DNA from 2 places in the Gemmiger qucibialis genome. Region 2 is predicted to be linked to the other one. Evidence: predicted binding sites of a transcription regulator. Region 2 holds the regulator's gene; the other holds the start of a gene.
What was found. Region 2 encodes Rex, which represses fermentation and respiration genes when NADH is low (regulators of the CRP and FNR family bind a similar motif). Its sites were predicted from a motif close to ATTGTTAANNNNTTAACAAT; they were not measured.
Positions count from the first base shown of each region.

Region 1: the regulator Rex is predicted to act here: its motif matches at 5,949-5,968, upstream of PG062_RS05175 (phosphoglycerate kinase).

Region 1 covers NZ_JAQFEN010000002.1:284,130-296,317, reverse strand. Annotated here, with positions in the region: gene PG062_RS05195 (GH25 family lysozyme) at 1-930, shown strand, start outside; gene PG062_RS05190 (Crp/Fnr family transcriptional regulator) at 1,027-1,647, opposite strand; gene gpmI (2,3-bisphosphoglycerate-independent phosphoglycerate mutase) at 1,940-3,469, opposite strand; gene tpiA (triose-phosphate isomerase) at 3,721-4,491, opposite strand; gene PG062_RS05175 (phosphoglycerate kinase) at 4,615-5,823, opposite strand; gene PG062_RS05170 (sodium-dependent transporter) at 6,069-7,421, opposite strand; gene PG062_RS05165 (hypothetical protein) at 7,716-8,963, opposite strand; gene PG062_RS05160 (PspC-like choline-binding domain-containing protein) at 9,412-11,178, opposite strand; gene PG062_RS05155 (pentapeptide repeat-containing protein) at 11,585-12,169, opposite strand; gene PG062_RS05150 (AAA family ATPase) at 12,169-12,188, opposite strand, start outside.
Region 2 covers NZ_JAQFEN010000001.1:134,077-146,264, forward strand. Annotated here, with positions in the region: gene PG062_RS00655 (vitamin B12 dependent-methionine synthase activation domain-containing protein) at 1-156, opposite strand, end outside; gene PG062_RS00660 (methylenetetrahydrofolate reductase) at 194-1,057, opposite strand; gene PG062_RS00665 (ComEC/Rec2 family competence protein) at 1,471-2,490, opposite strand; gene PG062_RS00670 (FtsK/SpoIIIE family DNA translocase) at 2,483-5,809, opposite strand; gene PG062_RS00675 (ClpP family protease) at 6,302-7,033, opposite strand; gene PG062_RS00680 (redox-sensing transcriptional repressor Rex) at 7,292-7,939, shown strand; gene PG062_RS00685 (thymidine kinase) at 8,072-8,686, shown strand; gene PG062_RS00690 (hypothetical protein) at 8,721-8,894, opposite strand; gene PG062_RS00695 (ABC transporter substrate-binding protein) at 9,364-10,737, shown strand; gene PG062_RS00700 (carbohydrate ABC transporter permease) at 11,012-11,926, shown strand; gene PG062_RS00705 (carbohydrate ABC transporter permease) at 11,946-12,188, shown strand, end outside.

The DNA of each region.
Region 1 (12,188 bases), on a different contig from region 2:
GCCGACTACCGTTCCGGCGTAAGCCATGACGGCAGCAGCTGCAACATGTGGCAGTACAGCAACAAAGGTACGGTTCCCGGTGTGAATGCCAATGTTGACCTGAACTACTGGTTTGGCGAGTATCCCGGCAATAACAACAACTACACCGGCTGGCGCAGCGAGAACGGCCGCGATTACTGGTATGAGAACGGCGTAAAGCAGGGCACCACAGGCCGCGGCAAGGAAATTTACGATTCCGGCAGCAACGCCTGGTACTGGCTGGATGCCAACCAGGGCGGTGCCAAGGCCGTGAATAAAGACGTTTATCAGGAATACAACGGCGGCAAATGGGTGCGCTATGATGCCAACGGCCACATGGTAAAAGGTGAGGACTGCCAGAACGGCAAGTGGTACTATTTTGAGCCGGTCACCGGTGCCATGATCAAAGGCCCCTGGACCCTGCCGGATGGCCGCAAGGTGTACTATGACCCCAAGACCGGTATTATGCAGTATGGTTCCGTTGCGGTAAACAACCAGCTGTACTACTTCGACCCCGTTTACGGCAAAATGACCAGCGGCACGCCGGGCAACTTCTGGTACACGATTGATGGCAAGAGCTACTGGTACGAAAACTGGGTGCGCCAGGGCTGGCAGCCCAGCAACGCCAACTACCGCGGCAAAGAGATCTATGACCCCGCCAGCGGTGCCTGGTACTGGCTGGACAGCGTGCAGCAGGGTGCCAAAGCCGTAAGCAAGGAAGTATACCAGGATTCCAACGGCGGCAAGTGGGTGCGGTATGACGCCAACGGCGCTATGATCAAAGGCTGGTACGCCCAGGATGGCAAGCGCTGGTATTACGACCTGAACACCGGTGCCATGTACAAGGGCTGGAGCACCATTGATGGTCAAACCTACCACTTTGATGAAACCACCGGCGTACTGATCCAGTGATATACACAGGCAAAACCACATAAAGAAAAATCAGCGCCCGTACCGGATCCTTACAGTCCGGTGCGGGCGCTGCTGCATATCAGGATTATTATTTCTTTATTCTTCGTCTGTCCGCTTTTCGCGGCCCACTTTTGTGGCAACGCCGTGGCGCAGGCGGCTGAGAGTGACCGGGGTAATGCCCAAAAACGATGCAATATAGCGGTTATTGACCATATCTATCATGCCGGGATACTCCTTGCAGAACCATTCGAACCGCTCGGTCGCGTCCCCCTGGCTCAGGCTCACGGCGCGGGACTGATAGATCATGCCCCACTTGACGATCTGCTCCTGATAGACGCGGATCACCTCCGGCTCATCTTTCATGTTCTGCAACACATAATCAATGGGCAGCAAAATCAGGGTTGATGGAACCATTGCCTGGTCCGTGCTGATATGGCAGCCGGTCAGATCCATGTTGGAAAGCACCACATCGCCGCGGTTCATGGTAAAGCCCACGGTTTTCTCTTTGCCCTCACTATCCAAGGTAACGCAGCGCATCATGCCTTCGATCAAAAACGGCAGCATGGTCTGGCGTTCCCCTTTTTTATTCAGGATCTCCCCTTTTTGCAGCGTTACCGCCTGGGATACCGCCTCCAGCTTATCCAACAGTTCTTCGGAATGGACCCCAAGATCTTCCCGGTAGAACTGCCGGATATCAACATTCAGTGCTTTCTCCATGTGTGTTTCTCCCCTTCAGGCATATCTCTTTTTGTCTCTTCGCATCCGGGGCACACAGCCAGCCCGCAACTTGCTGGCAGTGTTACCCCCCCCCATAAATAATATGTGCTCCTGTTTTCTTCGTTTTTGTTCATAGCCGACATATTTGGTATTATAACACATATGACTTCCGCATTTCATTATCATATGTTAACATTGAAATTTTTTCTTCATTATTTCCATTTTGCACAAAAAAGAGGCCCAAAAACTGTCTTTTCGACAGTTCCGGGCCTCTTTTACTTTATTTGAGTGCTTAGTCAACGATCAAGCTCTTACCGGTCATCTCCGAGGGTACCGGCAGGCCGATATAAGGCAGCATGGTGGGGGCAATATCTGCCAGGCAGCCGCCCTCGCGCAGCTTCACATCGCCGCAGCCGATGGCCACAAACGGCACCGGGTTGGTGGTGTGGGCGGTAAACGGGGTGCCGTCCGGGTTCTTCATCTTTTCGGCGTTGCCGTGGTCAGCGGTCAGGAACACGCAGCCACCGGCGTTCAGCACAGCGGTCACAACCTCGTTCACAGCGGCATCAACAGCTTCCACAGCCTTGACAGCGGAATCAAACACGCCGGTATGGCCGACCATATCGCAGTTGGCAAAGTTCAGGATGATCACATCGTACTTGCCGCTCTCAATGCGGGCCTTGCACTCGTCAGCAACCTCCGGGGCGCTCATCTGGGGTTTCAGGTCATAGGTGGGCACATCCTTCGGGCTGGGGATCACCTTGCGGTCCTCGCCCTCATAGGGGGCTTCCACACCGCCGTTGAAGAAGAAGGTCACATGGGCGTACTTCTCGGTCTCGGCAATGCGCAGCTGGGTCTTACCGTTCTTGGAAAGATACTCGCCCAGAACGTTGCTCAGCTCAACCGGCGGGTAGGCAACTTCGCAGTTGGGCATGGTAGCATCATACTCGGCCATGCAGACATAGTGAACCTGCTTGCGGCCGCCGCGGCGCTCAAAGCCGGTAAAGGCATCATCGCAGAAAATGCGGGTCATCTGGCGGGCACGGTCGGGGCGGAAGTTCATGAAGATGATGGTATCGCCATCCTCCACGCGGCCACCCTCACAGGTAACGGCGGGGATCACGAATTCATCAGTCTTGCCGTCCGCATAAGAAGCCTCAATGGCCTCCTGTGCATTGGCGGCATGGTTGCCCTCGCCGTAAACAAAAGCGGCATAAGCCTTTTCTTCACGGTCCCAGTTGTTGTCACGGTCCATAGCATAGTAACGGCCGCTGACACTGGCGATGGTGCCAATACCCAGCTCGTCCAGCTTGGCCTGCAGGTCAGCCAGGAATCCCTTACCGGAATGGGGGTCGGTATCACGGCCGTCCATGATGCAGTGCAGATAAACCTTGGTTGCGCCCATATGCTTGGCCATTTCCAGCACGCCGAACCAGTGATCGGCATGGCTGTGAACGCCGCCGGTACCAACCAGGCCCATCAGGTGGATGGCCTTGCCGGCATCAATGGCAGCTTTCATGTTCTTGACCAGCACGGGGTTCTTGAACATTTCGCCGTCCTTGATGGACTTGGTGATCAGGGTGAGCTGCTGGTACACGATGCGGCCAGCACCCATGTTGGTATGGCCAACTTCAGAGTTGCCCATCTGGCCATCTGGCAGGCCGACAGCCATGCCAGATGCGTTGATGGTGGTCATAGGGTAATTTTTCATCAGTGCATCCAGATGCGGCTTGTTGGCAGCAACAACGGCGTTGCCATAGGTTTCGTCCGGGGTCCAGCCGAAGCCGTCCATGATGCAGAGCATTACAGGTTTCTTTGCCATTGATTGGTTCTCCCTTAGTTTTAGTTAGAAGTTAGAAGTTAGGATGGAGGAGTTAGGAGTTTGTGGTGGACAAAGGCTCGTTACGCATCCCACCGTAGGGGCGCACAGAATAATAGATACCATTTTGGTGCCACACTTGGCTTCCCTTGAGGGAAGCTGTCTGCGCAGCAGACTGAAAGGTGGTTTCATCGGCTCAAGCCTTTCCGGTTCAGCCAATTCCTAATTTCTCATTCCTAATTGCTCATTCATTCTCAGCCTTTGGTAGCAGCTTCCACGATAACAGCAAACTGGTCTGCTTTCAGGGATGCGCCGCCGATCAGGCCGCCGTCAACATCGGGCTTGGAAAGCAGTTCCTCTGCGTTTTTGGGGTTCATGCTGCCGCCGTACTGAACGGTCAGTGCCTTGGCGGCGTCAGCGCCGTACAGCTCACCAACCACCTTGCGGATGGCTGCGCAGACTTCCTCAGCCTGGTCAGCGGTAGCGGTCTTGCCGGTGCCGATGGCCCAGATGGGCTCGTAAGCGATAACAACGTTCTTCAGCTCGTCAGCGGTCACGCCGTTCAGAGCGATCTTGACCTGCATGCGGATCAGCTCTTCGGTCACGCCCTGTTCGCGCTGGGTCAGGCTTTCGCCCACGCAGATGATGGGCTTCAGGCCGCCGGCCAGTGCAGCCTTGGCGCGCTTGTTGACGGTTTCATCGGTTTCAGCAAAATACTGGCGGCGCTCGCTGTGGCCAACCACAACGTACTCAACGCCCAGGTCGGTCAGCATATCAGCGCTGATCTCGCCGGTAAAAGCGCCGGATTTTTCAAAGTGAACGTTCTCAGCGCCAACATGGATGTTGGTGCCCTTGGTTTTGGCAACGGCGGTCACCAGGTCGGTGAACGGCACGCAGATCACAACTTCGCAGCCTGCATCCTTAACAGCGGGGATCAGGGCGTCAATCAGTTCAGCAGCCTCGGTAGCAGTCTTGTTCATTTTCCAGTTACCGGCAATAATTGCCTTACGGTTCTGTTTATCCATGATAGAAACTCCTTCTTATTAACTACTTATTTGCTTGCGTGGATCTTCTTTGTTGTCCACCATGCGGGCTACATAACAAAAAGAGCGCAGCGGCTAAGCCGCCGCGCTCCTGCGGTTTTTTAATTATGCGTTCTGGATAACGGCAATGCCGGGCAGCTCTTTGCCTTCCAGGTATTCCAGGGAAGCACCGCCGCCGGTGGAGATGTGGGTCATCTTGTCGCCCAGGCCCATCTGCTGCACAGCAGCTGCAGAATCGCCGCCGCCGATCACAGTGGTAGCGCCGCTTTCAGCCATAGCCTTGGCAACAGCCAGGGTGCCGGCTGCCAGGGTCGGGTTTTCGAACACGCCCATGGGGCCGTTCCAGACAACGGTCTTAGAAGCTTTGACGGCATCAGCAAACAGCTTCATGCTCTCGGGGCCGATATCGCAGCCTTCCATGTCAGCCGGGATTGCGGTAACGGGAACGATCTTAACTTCGACAGGTGCGTCGATGGGATCGGGGAAGTCAGCAACGCAGGCAGCGTCAACGGGCAGCAGCAGCTTAACGCCCTTTTCCTGTGCCTTAGTCATCATTTCCTTGCAGTAGTCGATCTTGGAATCGTCAACCAGGCTCTTGCCGATCTCATAGCCCTGTGCCTTCAGGAAGGTGTAGGCCATGCCGCCGCCGATGATCAGGGTATCGACCTTTTCCAGCAGGTTGGAGATAACGTTCAGCTTATCAGCAACCTTAGCGCCGCCCAGAATAGCGGTGAAGGGGCGCTCCGGGTTGTTGACGGCGTTGCCCAGGTACTTGATTTCCTTTTCCATCAGGTAGCCAACAGCGGTATCCTTAACATAGTTGGTCACACCTGCGGTGGAGCAGTGTGCACGGTGGCAGGAGCCGAAAGCATCGTCAACGTAAGCGTCAGCCAGGCTGGCCAGCTCTTCGCTGAAGGTGTCGATATTCTTGGTTTCTTCCTTGCGGAAACGGGTGTTCTGGAGCAGAACAACATCGCCGTTGCCCATGGTGGCAACAGCAGCCTTGGCCTGGTTGCCAACAACGTTGTCGTCATCAGCAAAGGTAACCGGCTGGCCCAGCTTTTCGCTCAGGCGAACAGCAACGGGAGCCAGGCTGAACTTGGCTTCGGGGCCGTTCTTCGGCTTGCCCAGATGGCTGCACAGGATAACCTTTGCGCCGTCAGCGATCAGCTTTTTGATGGTCGGCAGAGCCGCATTGATGCGGTTGTCGTTGGTGATCACACCGTCCTTCATCGGGACATTGAAATCGCAGCGGACAAGCACGCGCTTGCCAGCGTAGTTTTCGTCATCAATCGTCTTTTTGCCCAAACCCATGGTAAAAAACTCCTCTCGGTAATTTATATTAGCCTTGTGCTTTGGTACTGTTTGGCACAGGGGGCAGACAGCCCCTTTTGCCCTGCCTATATTATACGCAGAATCTGCGGTTTGCGCAAGGGGTATTTGACACATTATTAACAAAATCCCTCAAAAAAATACCACCCGCCACGCCATGCCTTTTGGGCAGTTTGCAGCAGGCAGGTATTTTTTTGCGGTTTGCCGGGTTCCGGTACGGCTTTATTTTACAGGCCCTGCACCAGAATAAACACGATCAGCAGCGGTAGCACCACGCTGAAATACGGCTTGAACCACCGCGGCAGGCGCAGGCCCTTGCCGGTGTTGGCTTCGGTTAAGTAGTTATCAAAGCCCCAGCCCCACCTGGTTACGCAGAACAGCAGGTAGATCAAGCTGCCAATGGGCAGCAGCAGGTTGCTGACCAAAAAGTCCTCAGCATCCAGCACGGTGCTGCCGGGACCCATGGGCTGCACACCGCTCCACAGGTTAAAGCCCAGAATGCAGGGCACGCTGGCCAGCAGGATGAACACCGTTCCAACGGCACAGGCGCGTTTCAGGCTCCAGCCAAAGCTTTCCTGCAGGCAGGCCAGAATGTTCTGGAACACAGCAATGATGGTAGAAAAGCTGGCAAAGGTCATAAATACAAAGAACAGTGTACCCCACAGGCGGCCGCCCGCCATATTGGCAAATACATTGGGCAGGGTGATAAAGATCAGCTTGGGGCCTGCATCCGGGCTGACCCCGTAAGAGAAGCAGGCCGGGAAGATGATCAGGCCGGAACAGATGGCCACGCAGGTATCCAGCGCGCAGATGTGCAGGGACTCGCCCGCCAGGGTATAATCCCGGCTCATGTAGCTGCCAAAGATTTCCATAGCGCCAACGCCAAGGCTGAGGGTAAAGAACGCCTGGTTCATGGCAGCCACAATGACATTGCCAATGCCCATTTCGGCGGCACGGTTCCAGTCCGGCAGCAGGTAGAACGCCAGGCCCTCGCCCGCGCCGGGCAGCACAAAGCTGTGCACAGCCAGAACCAGGATCAGCACAAACAGCGCGCCCATCATCCATTTGCCAATGCGTTCAATGCCGTTCTGCAAACCGCGGCTGCAGACAAAAAAGCCCAGCAGCACGGTAATGGCCATCCAGACGATCTGCTCGAACGGGTCGGCCAGCAGGTCGGCATACACGCCGCTGACGGCATCGGCGGCCAGGCCGGTGAATGTACCCTTGACAAACCGGAAGAAATAGGCCAGCATCCAGCCGCTGACGGTGGTGTAATACATCATCAGCACGCAGCAGCCAATCAGGCAGGCCCAGCCGTGCAGGTGCCACTTGCTGCCTTTGGGTTCCAGCGCACGGTAGGCTGTGCCCGCGCTGCCGTGGCCCGCACGGCCAACAGCCAGCTCCATGGTAAGCACCGGTGCCCCCATCAAAACCAGGAACAGCAGGTAGAACAGCACAAATACGCCGCCGCCATACTGGCCTGTTACGGTTGGGAAGCGCCACACATTGCCAATGCCGATGGCACAGCCTGCGCTGACCATCAAAAAGCCAATGCGTGAAGCAAATGATTCACGTTTCAATCTCAACATCCTCCCTCATTGTAAGCAGCGGCAGGTAGTTGCCGCATGTCAAAAAGCATTGTTGGGGCGCGGTCAGCGGGCGTACATCATGCTCCCATCACCCCCGTGCAACATCACTTTTCAACGCCCGGTAACCACTGCCGGCTGCTTACACAACAATGTTACTATTATACGTTCCCCGGCACGGCAGTTCAAGAGGGCAGGCCCTCCCATCCACTCCGGCATTTTTTACAAAAAACAGCCTGTTTTCATGTACAGGATGGCGGTTTGCCATCCTCTGCCCCTTCGGGTGGTTCAGATTTTGCCTCGGGCAATCGTGGTATTATCCTGGGTGCGGTCGCGCAGGGCTTCAACCGGATGGGGCTTTTCTTCAAAGCGGTAGTCCTTGCCGCTGGTGCCAATGTGCTCTTCAATCACCTGGTGGCTGGCCACGCGGGCAGCGTCCGGGCAGACGGCAGCCTGGTAAGCATAGTAGGGTGCATCTTTGGTCAGGGTCTCCACCGGAATGGCGGGGTCATCCTGCACAGCGGTGTTCAAAATGGTGGTTTTGAGCACCTTGCGCAGATATTCTTTCTGGGGGCCAAAGCGCAGCAGTTCCGGGAAAGTCCCATCCGGGATGATCTGGCAGGCTTCCTTGCCCTCGTACTGTTTCAGCAGGGCTTCGGCGGCATGCAGGTGGCTGCACTCCTGCTCAAAATGCTGCTCCCAGATCTTTTTAATATGCAGGTCGGTTTCATCCTCCACGCAGGACCAATAAAGGTAGCACTCGGTATATTCATGCAGCAGCAGGTTTTCCAGCCAAGTCATGCCGGGGTCCAGCAGAGCGCCATACTGGGTCACATGCTGTTCTTCGATCATGCCGATCTCCTGGTACAGCCTGCGGCCAAGGTCACTGTCATAAAAGGTGCCGATGTTCATATAATAGTTCATCGTCTGCTGTTCGGCGGCGGTGATAATGGCGGCGTTCAGCTTGGTGATGGGGGCCGCCGTGGCCGCGCTGATGGGCTTGCGCACGCTGTCCCGCGGGTGGCGGTGCTCCGCAATGGTGGGGCGGCCGGGCATGATCTCGGTATAGCAGCCCACCAGCCGCTCGGCGTGGATGCCGCGTTCCAGTTCCAGCAGATCCGCATAGCGGTACAGGTGGTCAAAATCCTCCAGCAGAGCCAGGTTCATCACCTGCACCACATAGGCGTCCGGCTCCCGCTGGGCCAGAATAGCCGTCAGGTCCACGGCCAGCTGCTCGTACCCGATGGTGGTTTCCAGAATACTTTCGTCGATCGGCTTTAAGCAGGCAATGCGCTTTTGCTGTTGCTGCTCGGTGCGGCGCAGCACGGCAAGTTCCCGGCGCAGGTCGTTGTTGGTGCAGTGGCGGTGGAACTGGTGGGAGAACCAGTTGGCCTCGTACTCGGTGCCGTTCATTAAAATAATACGCAGCCGGGTGTAGGGGTCCACCTCGTTTTTGTCATAGGGGCGGGGGTAAAGTTTCTGCCAGTCCATATAGTAGCGGTCGGCGGGTTTGGTTTTTACCTCAAAGGGGTTCATTTTTGCAGGCATATACAGTGCTCCTTTCGTCATCGGGGTTCTTTGTTCAGTATGCCCGCAAATGGGCGGTAATACACAAAAAGCCCCCGGCAGAGCGTAAAATACTCTGCCGGGGGCCGTGGTTTTAGGGTTAAGCCAACATCAAGCTAAGCTGTTACGCTTAGGGCAATACCGCATAATTCTAAGTGCCGATACGGCGAGTGAGGTGCGGCAGATGCTAAGCCAAAAGCGCAGATAATACTGGATGCTGCAAAGGTGAGCGCCGCCAGTGGCGGAAACAGCGAACCGAAGCAGGGGCAGCGGTCGCAGAGTGCGAGGGGCTTTTGCCCCCGAAGCACGATGCAGGTACCGCAACCCGACATTATCGAGCATTTTGGCAACGCAGATGCCGTGCCGCAGCCGCCGGAGCGGTGCTTAAGCCGTCAGGTGGGAATTGTGCGGTGTTGCCTTAGTTCTTGTACTTGAAGTACTCAACCAGGGTGCGGTAACGGAAGTTGCCGCCATCGGTGTAGGTAGCAAAGGTACGGGTCAGATTGTTGCTGCTGTTCATACCCATGCTTTCCTGGTTGGTGTAAGAGATGCGCTGGTTGTTCTGGCGGATCTCGACAACTTCATCGTTCTGGAACTTGATGGAAGCGCTGGTGATCTTGTCATCGGTGACAAATTTGCCGCAATGACGGTCGAACAGCGGGTTGCCAGCGCCAATATTGTTATCGCTGGAGAGTCTGAGCACGTTAGAATAGCCGTTGGAGTTGCCGCTGTTGGTCCAGCCGGCCAGGTGGCCGTTGCTGTCATAGCTCCAGGTGTCAGTACGCACGGTCTTGTTGCTGCTGTTCACAATGGTCATCTTGGTGTAACGGTTACGGCTGCCGCTGCTGGTCAGGTTGACGATGCAGGTAACTTTGTTCTGGCCGTTGTATTCCCAGAACTTGGAAACGCTGCCCAGGCTGTCCCACTCTTTGGCAGTCCAGTAGCTGTACAGGTACCAGCCGCCATTGTAGCGGTAAACGGAGATCTTGGCAAAGCGGTTGCTGTTATCATACTCATAGCGATACTCGTAAGAGTAGTTGTCGTTGCCGTACTCGCGGTGGGTATGCTTGGTCAGCATGCCGTTGTATTCATAATAGAAGTCGTCCTGAACCTGCAGGTTGCCGGACTTATCGCGGCGCTGCTCTTTCAGCAGGCGGCCCTGTGCATCGTAATCGGTGGTCAGGGTGTTCATCACGCTGCCGTCAGCATAGTAGTTGGTGCGCTTGATCTCGCGGTACTTGGTCACATCCACGTTGGTGGACTGCAGAATGCCGGTGTTGTAATCAAACACGCAGGTAATGCCGTCGATCACAACGGTGCCCTTTGCCATAGCGCCGGTGATGAGGTCAAAGTAATAAGTACCCTGAGAGTTGGTATTCCAGCCCTTGATCATATGGCCGTTGGCATCATAGCGGACCCACTTGCCGCCGTTGGAGTCCTGATAGACATCCTTGCTGACAGCCATTGCGCCGTTATTGACGGAATCCAGCCAGTACCAGGCATCGGAAGCGGGGTCATAGATTTCCTTGCCGCGGCCAGTGGTGCCCTGGCGCTTGCCGCCTTCGTACCAGAACTTGTCGCCGTTGATGTTGACCCACTGCTTATCCAGGCCAATGCCTGTGGTGGTATCAAATGCGCAGGGAATGCCGTCTATCGTACACATCCCCTTTACCATAGCACCGGTCACGAGATCGAAGTAGTAAGTACCCTTCTCGTTGGTATTCCAGCCCTTGACCATATGGCCGTTGGCATCGTAACGCACCCACTTGCCGCCGTTGGAGTCCTGATAGACATCCTTATTGGTGGTCATAGCGCCGCCCTGAACAGCATCCAGCCAGTACCAGGCATCGCTCTTGGGGTCATAGATTTCCTTGCCGCGGCCAGTGGTGCCCTGGCGCACGCCGTTTTCGTACCAATACCAGGGGCCGCCGGGGTATTCCTGATACCAGCCGTTCTCCGGCGGTGCATCATAGGTAGCGGCGTCCTCTTTCACGTTGTCCTCTGCCGGTTCAGCGTCAACTTTCGGTTCCTCGGTGGCTGCGGTTTCCGGGGTAGCAGTTTCCACCACTGCAATGCTTGCAGCGGTTTCAGCCTGCGGGTTCGGCTCCTGTGCAAAAACGGGCAGTGCCATAGCGGACACCATTGCCAGCGCCAGCAGGAATGCGGTGATTTTTTTCTTCTGCATATTCCGTTCGTTCCTCCTTATAAATGGGCGTACCCGGGGATTTTCCGGCTGCACCCGGCAGCCTGTTCGGCCGCGCGTTGCTTTTTTAATCAAATGCGGCCGGGCCGAAAAATCAACCATAAACCGCGATTTCATTTATTATACCACACGCCAAAAAATTCCACAACATTTTCGCCATTTTCGAATTGTAAAAATTCAGGGCGAGTTTTTGGGTTTTTTACCCGGTTTATCATTTTCTAAAAATCGTTATCCCGTCAGGTTAGCGGGCGCACAATGGGCGTTCCAACGGGTAAGAGGCAGGTCAAATGGTGGTAGTGCATTATAAAGAGAACGGCCCCTCAGAGGGAAGCCAATTTCCTATTTGGGTTTTCATCAAAGCACCTTACGTTGGGTCGTTTTAAGCGCCTCACTCGATCACAATCCCCGTTCCATCCAGTAACCTTACCACATCAGGAAAGCTGAACCTTGCGCCTTTCAACTTGTTGGTCTCCAAATCAATGGCGTATTCTTCGGCGGTGCGCAGGTCGGCTTTTTGCAAATCGCAGCGGGTGAACCGGGTTCCGCCCAGCCGCACGCCGTAAAAGCTGGCCCCGGCAAGGCGGGTATCATCAAAGGTGCATTGCTGCAGTTCCGCCCCGGTCCAGTCAAAGCCGTTCAGTGCCATGCCGGAAAAATCATTGTAGCGGAACGCGCAGTTTTTGATTTTGCCAAACGGCTGGAACACCCCGCTTTTGCCCTGCAGCCCGCCCCACGCCATGGAGCGGAACGCACTGTTCAGCAGCCAGGCATCTTTCATGGTGGTAAAGCTGAACACCACGCCGGAAAAATTGCAGTGGTCAAAGGTACAGGCGTTGAAGCGGCAGTTCTGCACCCGCGTGCCCAGCCAGCGGCAGTGGTCAAACACACAGTCCTCGAACTCGGCGTTTTCCAGCAGCTCGCCGGGGTCATAATTGGCAAAGGTCTCCCCTTGATAAAATCGGCGTTCCGCCATCAAAACTCCTCCTTGTGCT
Region 2 (12,188 bases):
CTGTTTCCACACGCCGCGCGGGGTGGCGGCGGCGCGCAGGGCGTCCTCGGCTTTTTGCAGCAGCACCTGGGATGCAGCATCCGGCTGCCAGCCCCCTGCCCCAAGGTAGCGAAGGGTCTCGGCGCGGGTATTGTTTTGCGGGTAGACTAATTGCACAGCGTTTCACTCCCCCTCTATGGGGCCAACAGGCCGATTACAGCAGGTCCTTGATGCCCTCATACACAGCGGCGGCAACCTTGGCGTCATTCATGGCATACAGGTGCACACCGTCCGCGCCGCCTTCGATCAGATCTCGCAGCTGCTGCACGGCATAGTCAATACCGGCAGCATACAGGCTTTCGGGGTCGTCCTGGTAGCGGGAGATCATGCGGGTAAACTCCGAAGGCAGGCTGGCGCTGGAAAGTGCCACCGTGCGCTCGATCTGGCTGCGCTTAACGATGGGCATAACACCGGCAGACACCGGCAAAGTGATGCCTGCGCGGCGGGCCAGGTTCAAAAAGCGATAAAAGTGCATATTATCAAAGAACAGCTGGGTCAGCAGGTGGGTGGCACCGGCCTCCTGCTTAAAGCGCAGGTTGGCAACATCCTGGGCCAGGGTAGCGGCTTCGGGGTGGCCTTCGGGGTAGCAGGCAGCGTGGATATCAAATTCCGGCTGGGTCTGCCACACAAACTGGGCCAGGTCGCTTGCGTGGGCAAAGTCCGGGCTTTCGGGGCGGGTGGGGGTGCGGTCGCCGCGCAGGGTCAGCACGTTGCGCACACCGGCGGCATTCAGCTGGTCCAGCAGCTGGGCGGCCTTTGCCTTATCGCTGCCCATGCAGATCATGTGGGCCAGCGGCTCTACGTTCAGGTCGTTTTTCAGGAATTCGGCCACTTCCACAGTGGAAACGCCGCCCGTGGAGCCGCCTGCACCGTAAGTAACGCTGATAAAATCCGGGTTAAGGGTGCGCATGGTGCGCAGGGTGTCCTTCATTTTACCAAAGTTGGCGGTCTGCTTCGGGGGGAAGCACTCGATGGAAAACACACAAGGCTTGCGCTTGAACATCTGGGAGATCTGCATAGGATTCATCCTCCTGTATCTTTATTACTTTCCTCTATTTCTACCCAATTAAGGCAATACCGCATAATTCTAAGTGCCGATACGGCGAGCGAGGTGCGGCAGATGCTAAGCCAAAAGCGCAGATAATACTGGATGCTGCAAAGGTGAGCGCCGCCAGTGGCGGAAACAGCGAACCGAAGCAGGGGCAGCGGTCGCAGAGTGCGAGGGGCTTTTGCCCCGAAGCACGATGCGGGTACCGCAACCCGACATTATCGAGCATTTTGGCAACGCAGATGCCGTGCCGCAGCTGCCGGAGCGATGCTTAAGCCGCAAGGCGGGAATTGTGCGGTGTTGCCTTAAAACTTTTGGGGCGTACGGGAACACTTTCCTGCCGACTTACTGGGGTCAGGCACACAGAGTCAGGCTGCCGGGGGTTACGCGGCGGGAGCCAGCTCTTCGTCCGGCTGTTTTGCCGTCTGCACAGTAAAGCTGCCATCCGCCTGGGCGGTCACGGTCACCGTGCCGTACAGGTCGGTGCGGTAAAAGTCAATGCCCTCATCCTGCATTTCCTGGATGACCTCGCGGTGGGGATGGCCGTAATCATTGTTCAGGCCGCAGCTGGCAACCACAAGCTGGGGCTGCACCTGCCACAGCAGTGTTTGGGTGTTGGATGTGGACGACCCATGGTGCCCGGCCTTGAACACGGTGGACCGCAAGCGGAACGGATATTGCTCCGCCAGGGCGGCTTCCTCGTTGCGCTCGGCATCGCCGGTATCCAAAAAGGTAAAGTTCCCGGCTTCAAACCGCAGGCAGAGCGACATATCATTTGTTGCATCGTCACTGCCCGCCGTATCGGCATCCACACCGGGCAGCAGCACGGTCAATGTGCCGGTGCCGATGGTGTACTGCTGGCCGGTATAGGCAGTTTCCACCGGTACGCCGCATTCCTGGGCGGTTTGCAGGGTGCGCTGGGTCTGGCCGGTCACGTCAGTTTCGCTCAGGTCGGGGGTCAGCAGGGTCTGCACATCAAAGTTCTGTAAAACGGCCTGCATGCCGCCCACATGGTCGGCATGGGGGTGGGTCATCACCAACAGGTCCAACTGGCTTACACCATAGCTGCGCAGGTCCTGCACAAGGTTCTGCCGGGCATCCTTGGGGCCTGCATCAATCAGGCAGGCCGCACCGTTCTGCAAAATCAGCACGGCATCCCCCTGCCCCACATCTAGGAACACCACTTCGGTTTTCCCCTCCGGCAGCGGGGCTGTGGTTTCGCTCTGGCTGGGTTCCAGGCCAACCCATTGGTAAATCTGGTCCCAGCTGGGCACAAAACCGTTGCCGCCGTAATTTTCGACCACATACAAGGCAACGGCGATGAGAACAGCGGCCACAATGGTCCACATCTGGGGGCGGCGGTAGGAATGGCGGCAATACCTGCGCCGCCGGTATTTACTCACCCTGGCCCAGCTGGCGTTCCTGCCACTGGGCGCGGGTCAGCAAAACGGCACGGGGCTTGGCGCCCTCATAGGGGCCGATAATCTTTTCCTGTTCCATCTGGTCCATGATGCGGGCCGCACGGGCATAGCCCAGCTTGCAGCGGCGCTGCAAAAGGCTGGTGGATGCCTGCCCGGCTTCGATGACGCATTCCACCGCCTGTTCAAACATGGGGTCGCGGCTGCCGCTGTCATCGTCCGGATCGGAGCTGCTGCCCTTGCCGCCCTTTTCGGCCACGGCACGGCGCTCCATCTCGGCAATCATCTCTTCATCATACTGGGCGCTGGAAGTGGATTTGATAAAGTTCAGCACAGCGCTGATCTCTTCATCCGTCACAAAGGTACCCTGCACACGCACGGGCTTGGAAGCACCGACCGGCAGGAACAGCATATCGCCGTTGCCCAGCAGCTTTTCGGCGCCGCCGCTGTCCAGAATGGTGCGGGAGTCGATCTGGCTTGAAACTGCAAATGCAATACGGCTGGGGATGTTGGCTTTGATCAGGCCGGTGATAACGTCCACGCTGGGGCGCTGGGTTGCCACAATCAGGTGGATACCGGCCGCACGGGCTTTCTGGGCAATGCGGCAGATATAATCTTCCACCTCTTTGCCGGCAACCATCATCAGGTCGGCCAACTCGTCAATGATAATGGCGATATAAGGCAGGTGTTCCAGCACATCGGGGTGCTGCTTGGCCAGCTTGTTATAGCTCTTGATATCGCGCACATTGTTTTCGGCAAACAGCTTATAGCGGCGCTCCATCTCGGCCACACTGGCCCCCAGGGCACCGGCGGCCTTGCGCGGCTCGGTCACAACGGGCATTAACAGGTGGGGAATGCCGTTGTACTCAGCCAGTTCCACCACCTTGGGGTCGATCAGAATCAGTTTGACATCTTCCGGACCGGAGCGGAACAAAAAGCTGATGATGATCGAGTTGACGCAGACGGATTTACCGCTGCCGGTGGAGCCGGCGATCAGCAGGTGGGGCATTTTACACAGGTCCGCCACCTGGGCTGTACCGGCAATATCTTTGCCCAGCGCCATGGTCAGTGGGCTGCGCATGTTGATGTAGTTCTGGGATTCAAACACCCCGCGGATGCTGACGGTAGAGCGGATCTTGTTGGGCACCTCGATACCGACGGCGGGTTTGCCGGGAATGGGGGCTTCGATACGCACACCGGCGGTGGCAAGGTTCAGGGCGATATCATCCGACAGGCTGGTGATACGGCTGACCTTGATGCCTGCCTGGGGCTGCAGCTCATACCGGGTCACGGAAGGGCCGCGGCAGATATCCAGGATATGGGTCTTAACACCAAAGCTGTCCAGCGTGTTCACCAGGATATCGGCGTTTTTCTTCATCTCGGCGGCCGCGCCGCGTTCATCTTCCGGCTTGGCCGCATTGAAAAGGTTCAAAGATGGGTAAGTATACGGCGGGAACTCCTCTTTGGCCTGGGCGGCAAAGGCTGCCGTAGCTTCGCTGCTGGCATCCTCGTCCGCTTCGCGGGCTACGCCGGCGGGTGCGGTGGCTGCCGGGGCGGCAGGGGCTTTCGCCATTGCTTTGGCCACGCTGGGCGGGCTGGAAATGGGAGCCGAAGCCGAATTGCCCATGCTGGAAGATACCCGCAGCCGGTTGGGGCTGCCGGGGCGGCGTTCATCCGTTACGCTGTATACTTTAGGCGCAGCGGCGGCAGGCTGGGCCGTGGGCTGCGGTGCCGGGGCCTGCACGCTGACCCGCCCGGTGAGCAGATCCGATACCGGAATTCCGGCGTTCCAGGCAGCCTTGGCTGCATCGAAACCGCCCTGGTCAAAGCTGCCGCCCAATGTGGGGATGGCTGTAACAGGGGCAGGCGCTGGCTGGGTGGGTTCCGGCACCAGCGGTGTTTCAAAATTATCCGCGCTTTCGCTGCTGCCAACGTCATCCGGTTCCGGCAATTCCTCTACCGGCTCCAGCGGGGTGGAAAAATCTTCCACCGAGGCAGCAGGTGCGTTATCATCCGGTTCCGGGGTCAGCGGGGTTTCAAAACTTTCCGCTTCATCCTCATCGGGCAGGCCCACATCGGCACCGGCCACGGGGGTATCCCGCCCGGTCACGGCGCGCTGGATCAGGTCATTCAGGCTGTCTTCCTCCACCGGGGCTTCCTCAGCCTGCTGGGCTTCCGGTTCCAGGTGCAGCTCAAAGCTTTCTTCCTGCGGCTGGGGCTGGGGTTCCGGCTGGGGCGCGGGGTACTTGCGATGATTCAACTGCTCCAGCGGGTCAAGGCCAAAGGTGCCGCCGGGGCCGATCTCAATTTTCTGCAGCGGGTCATGCTGCACGGCGTTCTGCAAAGCGCGCTGGGAAGCATCCGGCCCCAGGTCCACATCAAAGTCCGAACGCTGGGCGGGCGGGGCAAAGCTTTGGGTGTGCTGCACGCCTTGGGGCGCAGCCTGGGCACGCTGCATATCGGGGTATGTTGCGGTGCCGGGCTGCGTATACGCCTGCTGGGGCTGGGCCGCCGGCTGGCCGGCCTGCGCCGCGGCGGCTGCCTGGTCGGCAGGGTTTGCCTGGGCCGCATTGCGGCGGGCGGCTTCCTCCTGTTCCAGATAGGGGGCCACATCAAAGGGGCGGCGGGTGCCAGACTGCGGCGTGGCCGGAGACTCGCCGGCCATGGGCGGCAGGCTGCCGGTCAGGTTTTCAAGGGATTCTTCCTCCGCTTCATGGCCAAACAGCTGGGTATCATAAGCGGTTTCTTCCTCCGCACGGGCGGCGCGGCGGGCTTTGAACTCCTGAATATAATAGCTGATGAACTGCACCACATCCACCGGGGTAACGGCAAAAAACACCATCAGCCCCATCAGGATGACAATAATCATGACGATATTGGCACCGGGACGGCCACAGACGGCCAGCAGCGATGCGCCGATGGGCACGCCCAGCACACCGCCGGTCCAGAACTTGCGCTGCCCCCAGGCAAACAGCATCTTGACGGTCTGCCAGGGGGTATCCCCTACCTTAAAATCCGAGAAGATGACCGCCGTACCGGCCAGCAGTACCGCCAGCAGCACCACCTTGCCAATGAAAGTGCCCACATGGTAACCGGATGCCAGCAGATAGGCCAGATACAGCAAAAACGGGCCGACAAAATATGTAACCACGCCAAAGGTGCCAAACAGCCAGCTGCGTAGAACATTCCAGAAGCTCTGCCCCGGCACCAGCACCAGCGCAATGGCCAGAATGCCAAGCCCGGCCAGCACCACGCTGCGGATCAGGTTTTGCTGCTGGGCGCGGCGCTGTTCCAGCCTGGACATCCGCTTTTTGCTGCCGGAGGCCGAACTGTTGTGTCTGGCCCCGGAGCTGCTGCTTTTACTGCTTTTGCTGCCGGAGGCGCGGTATGTGTTTTTACTGTTTTTTCCGTTTTTGGCGGAACTTGAACGTGCCATGCTCTCCCTACCTCTTTACTATAATATGCGTATATTCAGGCTGCCCTGTTCAGCGGGCAGCCATTGTTGATTTGCTTTGGCGCGGCGGGCCCTGCCCCCGTTTTGAACGAAAGTTTGTTTGCCTTTTATCTGGCAGCGGGCGGCCATTAAACAGCATCCGGCGACCCCGCATAAAGAGACTTTCCGCGCAGTGATTTTATCTGCCATCCGCCACGGCAGCTGTGCCGTGCTGTTTTGGGCAGGGGCATACTACCCCTTATAGCATAAGGTATATTGTAGCATGAAAACGCCCGCTTGTAAAACCCCTTTCTCTTTCTATTTTCATCAAAGCCTTTCCGCCCACTGGCGGGCAGCGCCCCCTCAATATCCGGTTTTCCCGGCGTCGATTTCGGCATACAGGTAGCGCAGCGCATCGCCCAGGTTGCCGATGGCGTCGATCAGCCCCTCTTCCACAGCCTGTTCCCCGCCCAGCACGGTGCCCATATCCATCACCAGCTCCCCGGTATTGTGCATCAGCTGGGTAAAGCGCCTGGCGCTGATGCCGGAATGCCCCGCCACAAAGCTGACGATGCGCTCCTGCATCTGCTCAAAATAGCGCAGGGTCTGGGGCACCCCCAGCACCATGCCGGAGTGGCGCACCGGATGCACCGTCATGGTGGCGGTGGGCACAATAAAGCTTTTGCGGGCCGAAACCGCCAGCGGGATACCGATGGAATGCCCGCCGCCCAGCACCAGCGTTGCGCTGGGCTTGCTGATGCCGGAGATCAGCTCCGCCAAAGCGAGCCCGGCTTCCACATCGCCGCCCACGGTATTCAGGATGACCAGCAGCCCCTCAATGGCGGGGTCCTCCTCAATATCCACCAGCTGGGGGATCACATGCTCATACTTGGTGCTTTTCTGGTTATCAGGAGCCAGGCTGTGGCCCTCAATGGTGCCGATCACCGTCAGGCAATAAATGGCATGGCGGCCCTTGGTGGCGGGCACAATGCCGCTGTCCGTGATCAGGTCATGTTCCAGCCGCATGCGCTCCACATCCTTGGCATCCTTGGCAGCATGGGGGGCGGGCTGTTGTTTTGGGGTACGGTTTGGCATGGCGGGGGTCCTTTCCTTCCGACAGAATCGGTGCGCCGGGCAGTGCAAAACCCGGCTATACCCTGACAGTATGCCCCGCTGGTACGCTTTTTTATGCACAGAGGGGCGCGACTGAGCAAAAAAAGCGCGGAAAAACTTAGATAAAAAATTGACAATCGGCACAAGATTGATTATACTTTTACTAGAATTTACATCGGAATTACACAAGAGGCAGGGTGTTCCCTTTACCCCTGCCCGGAGAACGGGAGATTAGTCTTTATGTCATCAACAATGCAAAACAAAGCATCGTTGCCCGTGATCAAGCGGCTGCCCAAATATTACCGCTACTTGAGCAACCTGCAGGCAGATGGGCGTGATAAAATTTCTTCCAGCGAGCTGGCCCGCATGATGGGCACCACCGCCAGCCAGGTGCGGCAGGATTTCAACTGTTTTGGCGGTTTTGGCCAGCAGGGCATCGGCTACAAGGTGGATGTGCTGCTTACCGAGATTGGTAAACTGCTGTTTGGCAACGGCGAGCTGCTGCCTACCGTGCTGATCGGCGCCGGCCGCCTGGGCACGGCGGTCTCCAGCTTTATCAGCCGCGATACCAACGGCTACAAGCTGATTGCCGCGTTTGATATCAACCCCGCCCTGGAGGGCAAGGAGATCAGCGGCGTAACCATCCGCCCACTGTCCGAGCTGGAAAGCTTCTGTGCGGCGCACAAGCCGGTGGTCGCCGTGCTGTGCGTGCCGCGCCAGAGCGCCATGGACCTTTCGGACGAGCTGGTTCGGCTGGGTATTCAGGGCTTCTGGAACTTCAGCCACTATGATCTTTCGGTCGTTTATCCGCAGGTCACAGTGGAAAACGTCCATTTGGGCGACAGCCTGATGAGCCTTGGCTACCGGCTGCGCAGCCATGATGAATAAAAGCCGGGCACACAGCACATGACTGTTTCCGGCGGGGTGTACCCCAGCGCCTGCCCCGGCATGGGTGCAGGATCCTGTGGTACACCCCGATTTTCATGCTGTTTTTCACTTTATTTTAATAAGGAGCCAAACATGGCAAAGCTATATTACCGTTACGGCGCAATGAACAGCGGCAAAACCACGGCGCTTTTGCAGGTTGCTTTCAATTATAACGAACGCGGCATGCGGGTGCTGATTCTGAAAGCCAGCGTGGACACCAAAGGCGGCGATCACATTGTTTCCCGCCTGGGGGTCAGCCACAAGGTGGATGTGCTGGTCAGCCCGGACATGGACATCCTGGATATCGTCCGGGCCGATACCGCCGCCCATGGCAGCGCCCCTGCCTGTGTGCTGTGTGACGAAAGCCAGTTCTTTACCCCGGCGCAGGCCGAGCAGCTGTTTTTGGTCACGGTGGACCTGAACATTCCAGTCATCTGCTATGGGCTGCGGGCGGACTTTATGAACCGCGGCTTCCCCGGTTCCACCCGCCTTCTGGAGCTGGCCCATACCATCGAGGAGATGAAAACCATCTGCGCCTGCGGCCGCAAAGCCACCTGCAACGGCCGCAAGGTGAACGGCGAGTTCGTGTTTGAGGGCGCCCAGGTTGCGATTGACACAGTGGACGCTGTAGAGTATCAGAGCCTTTGCCCCCAGTGCTGGTACCGGGAATACCGCGCTTTCCTGAAACGCCACCCCGCGCACCAGTGATCCATTCTTTTATTTCAATCTGTGTTCCGCCCTTTTAATAAGTAAAAAATGGCACAAAAGCCGCTGCCCAGCCTTGCAGCACCGCTTTTGTGCCATTTTTGTTTCCAACACTTTGCGGCGCAATTTTCAGAGCACCAAAAGGCTGCATATACAAGATATGTTTTATGTGCAGCAATTTCCATTCCATTTTTCGCACATATTTTGCCATCGCGAATATTTTTTAGCATACTGTATTTCTTCCCATTGCAAATTTTGCACGAATGCGCAAAAGAAGTGCGTTTGCGTACATTTTTTGCGTTACCGAATTTGTGCGTTTGTTTTCTGTGATTCATTCAGCATTTTACACGTTTTCCCCTATAATTTCGTTGTAACCGTTTGTAACATATACAAATACGCACAAATTGCCTCAATTTATGCAAGATTTTCCGTAATTTTCGTTAGATGCGGGGTTAAGCTGTTTCAGTATTATGCACAAATTGTTTTGTCTTAGTTCGTATGTTTTGACATAGGTTGATTTTTTGCCCATTTAATTAAAGCAATATTTGTTTGTTTTTATAATTTGCACACCATTTTGGATATTTTTTTGATGTTCACAATTTGTTATTATAACAGCGTTGAATGAAGCGGTCAGTTGTCAGGCCGCTCGTTATAGGAACATTTTTAGGAGGACTAAAACAATGAAAAAGGCAATCGCCCTTGCAATGGCCAGCGTTATGGCTGCTGGCCTGCTGGCAGGCTGCGGCGGCTCCGCTGCCAACAGCACCGCAGCTTCTTCCGAGGCCGCTTCTTCTGAAGCCGCTTCCACCTCTACCGAGGCTGCTACCGAGGCTCACACCGTCAACACCACCGATCCCATCACCCTGACCATCAGCTGGTGGGGCGGCGATGCCCGCCAGGCTGCATACGAGGCTGCCTGCAAGGCATTCACTGAAAAATACCCCAACATCACCGTTGAGTGCACTTACGGCCCGTGGAACGGCTGGGAGGAAGCTCAATCCACTGCCCTGGCTGCCGGCACCGCTGCCGACGTGATGCAGGTCAACTGGAACTGGCTGTTCCAGTACTCCGGCAAGGGTCAGAGCTTCGTTAACCTGAACGATTACTCCGATGTGCTGGATCTGACCCAGTTCCCCTCTAGCGCTCTGGATGCCTGCACTGTGGCTAATTCCCTGCAGGCTGTTCCCGTCGCTATGGCCGGCCGTATTTACTACTGGAACATGGCAACCTTCAAGAAGGCTGGCCTGGACCACTACCCCACTACTGAGCAGGAGCTGCTGGACGCCGCCAAGACCTTCCAGGAAAAGCTGGGCGATGACTACTATCCGCTGGCTGCCGGCCCGCTGGACCGCATGATCATGATGACCTTCTACCTGGAAAGCAAGTACGGCGAGCCCTGGGTTACCGACAGCACCCTGAACTACACCGTTGAGCAGCTGCAGGAAGGTTTGGAATGGATCCAGAGCCTGGAAGATAACCACGTGATGCCCGACCTGAAGACCATGAACGCCGCCGGCGATAAGACCATCACCGATGGTCAGGCCTGGATCACCGGCAAGTACGCCGGCATCTTCACCTGGGACTCCAGCGCACTGAGTGCAAGCCAGAACCTGCCCGACGACGCTGAGTACGTTGTTGGCGACGAAATCAAGTGGGGCGAGGCTGCCAACGGCGGTTTTGCCAAGGTTTCCATGGGTATGGCTATTACCCAGAGCTGCGAGCATCCTGTTGAGGCTGCTGCCCTGATCAACTTCATCCTGAACGAAAAAGAGGGCGCTTCCATCATGGGCACCCAGTGCGGCATGGTTTGCTCCAAGGCCGGCCAGGAATACGCCAAGGAAGCCGGTGCTGTCAACGAGCTGATTCTGGAAGCCAACACCAAGGTTATGGCTTTTGTTGACCAGCCGTTCGACCCCTGCTACGAGAGCACTTCCCTGAAGGACGAGACCAATGGCGTGTACGGCGATGTGTTTGAAGGCTTCAGCTACGATCAGTATGATTCCGCCGAGGCTGCCCAGATCCTGTACGATGGCATCTGCGAAGCACTTGCCTAATCCCCGTTTTCACACTTAAGGCAATACCGCACAATTCCCGCCTAACGGCTCAAGCACCGCTCCGGCGGCTGCGGCACGGCATCTGCGTTGCCAAAATACTCGATAATACACAAAGTATTATCTGCGCTTTTGGCTTAGCATCTGCCGTACCTCGCTCGCCGTATCGGCACTTAGAATTATGCGGTATTACCTTAACCTTACACATCAGCAAGGCTGGCCCCGGCCCCATGGCGGTGGGGCCAGCCCTTTATTATGTAACAAGGAGGTTTCCTTTATGAGCGCACCTGCTGCCAAGACAGTGACCCGCACTCCTTTCAAAAAATGGTGTGATGAAAACGTTGGCCTTTTGTTCCTGATTCCCTGGATCATTGGTTTTGTGGTGTTCAAGCTGTATCCGTTTGCCACTTCCCTGTTCTACAGCTTTACGGATATGAACTTCTTTGACGGCATTACCAAGTACGGCCTGATGAACTACATCTACATTTTTACCAACAAGAAAACGCTGACCTCGTTCATCATCACCTTCCGTTATGCCCTCATCACCGTTCCCCTCAAGCTGATTTTTGCTTTGTTCATCGCTTACATCCTGAACTTCAAGATCAAGTGCGTCAACCTGTTCCGTACCATCTACTACATTCCCTCCATCCTGGGCGGCTCTGTTGCCATTGCCGTTCTGTGGAAGGCCCTGTTCAAAGAGGATGGCATCATCAACATGCTGCTCTCCTTTATCGGCATTCAGGGGCCCAGCTGGCTGGCTGACCCCGATTACGCCATGGTCGTTATCATTGTGCTGCGTGTATGGCAGTTCGGCTCCGCCATGGTGCTGTTCCTTGCCGCATTGAAGGGCGTTTCGGTCGACCTGTACGAAGCCGCCACCATCGACGGTGCTTCCAAAACCCGCCAGTTCTTCTCCATCACCGTGCCGATGATCACCCCCGTTATCTTCTACAACCTCGTTACCCAGATCGCTCAGGCGTTCCAGGAATTCAACGGCCCCTACATTATCTTTAATAATGGCGGCCCCCGCGGTTCCGTCACGCTGGTTTCGCTGCTGGTTTACAACTATGCGTTCAAGAGCAACGAAATGGGTATGGCCTGCGCCATGGCCTGGGTCATGTTCATCATCATCGCCCTGCTCACTGTCATCGCATTTGGCAGCCAGAAGCACTGGGTCTACTATGCTGACTGATTGAAGGAGGAATTGATTTATGGGTATGAAAGCACGCGCCAATGTGGCAACCTTCTTCAAGTATTTTGTTCTGATTTTGATGGGCTTTATCATGGTGTACCCGCTGCTGTGGATGGTGGGCTCCACCTTTAAGACCAACGCCGAGATTTTTACCAGCCTTTCCCCGTTTACCGCGCATCCCACCCCGGATGGCTATTATAACGCTGTGACCAAAACTTACGGCGGCGATATCACCATCTGGCGTGCATTCCTGAACACCTAC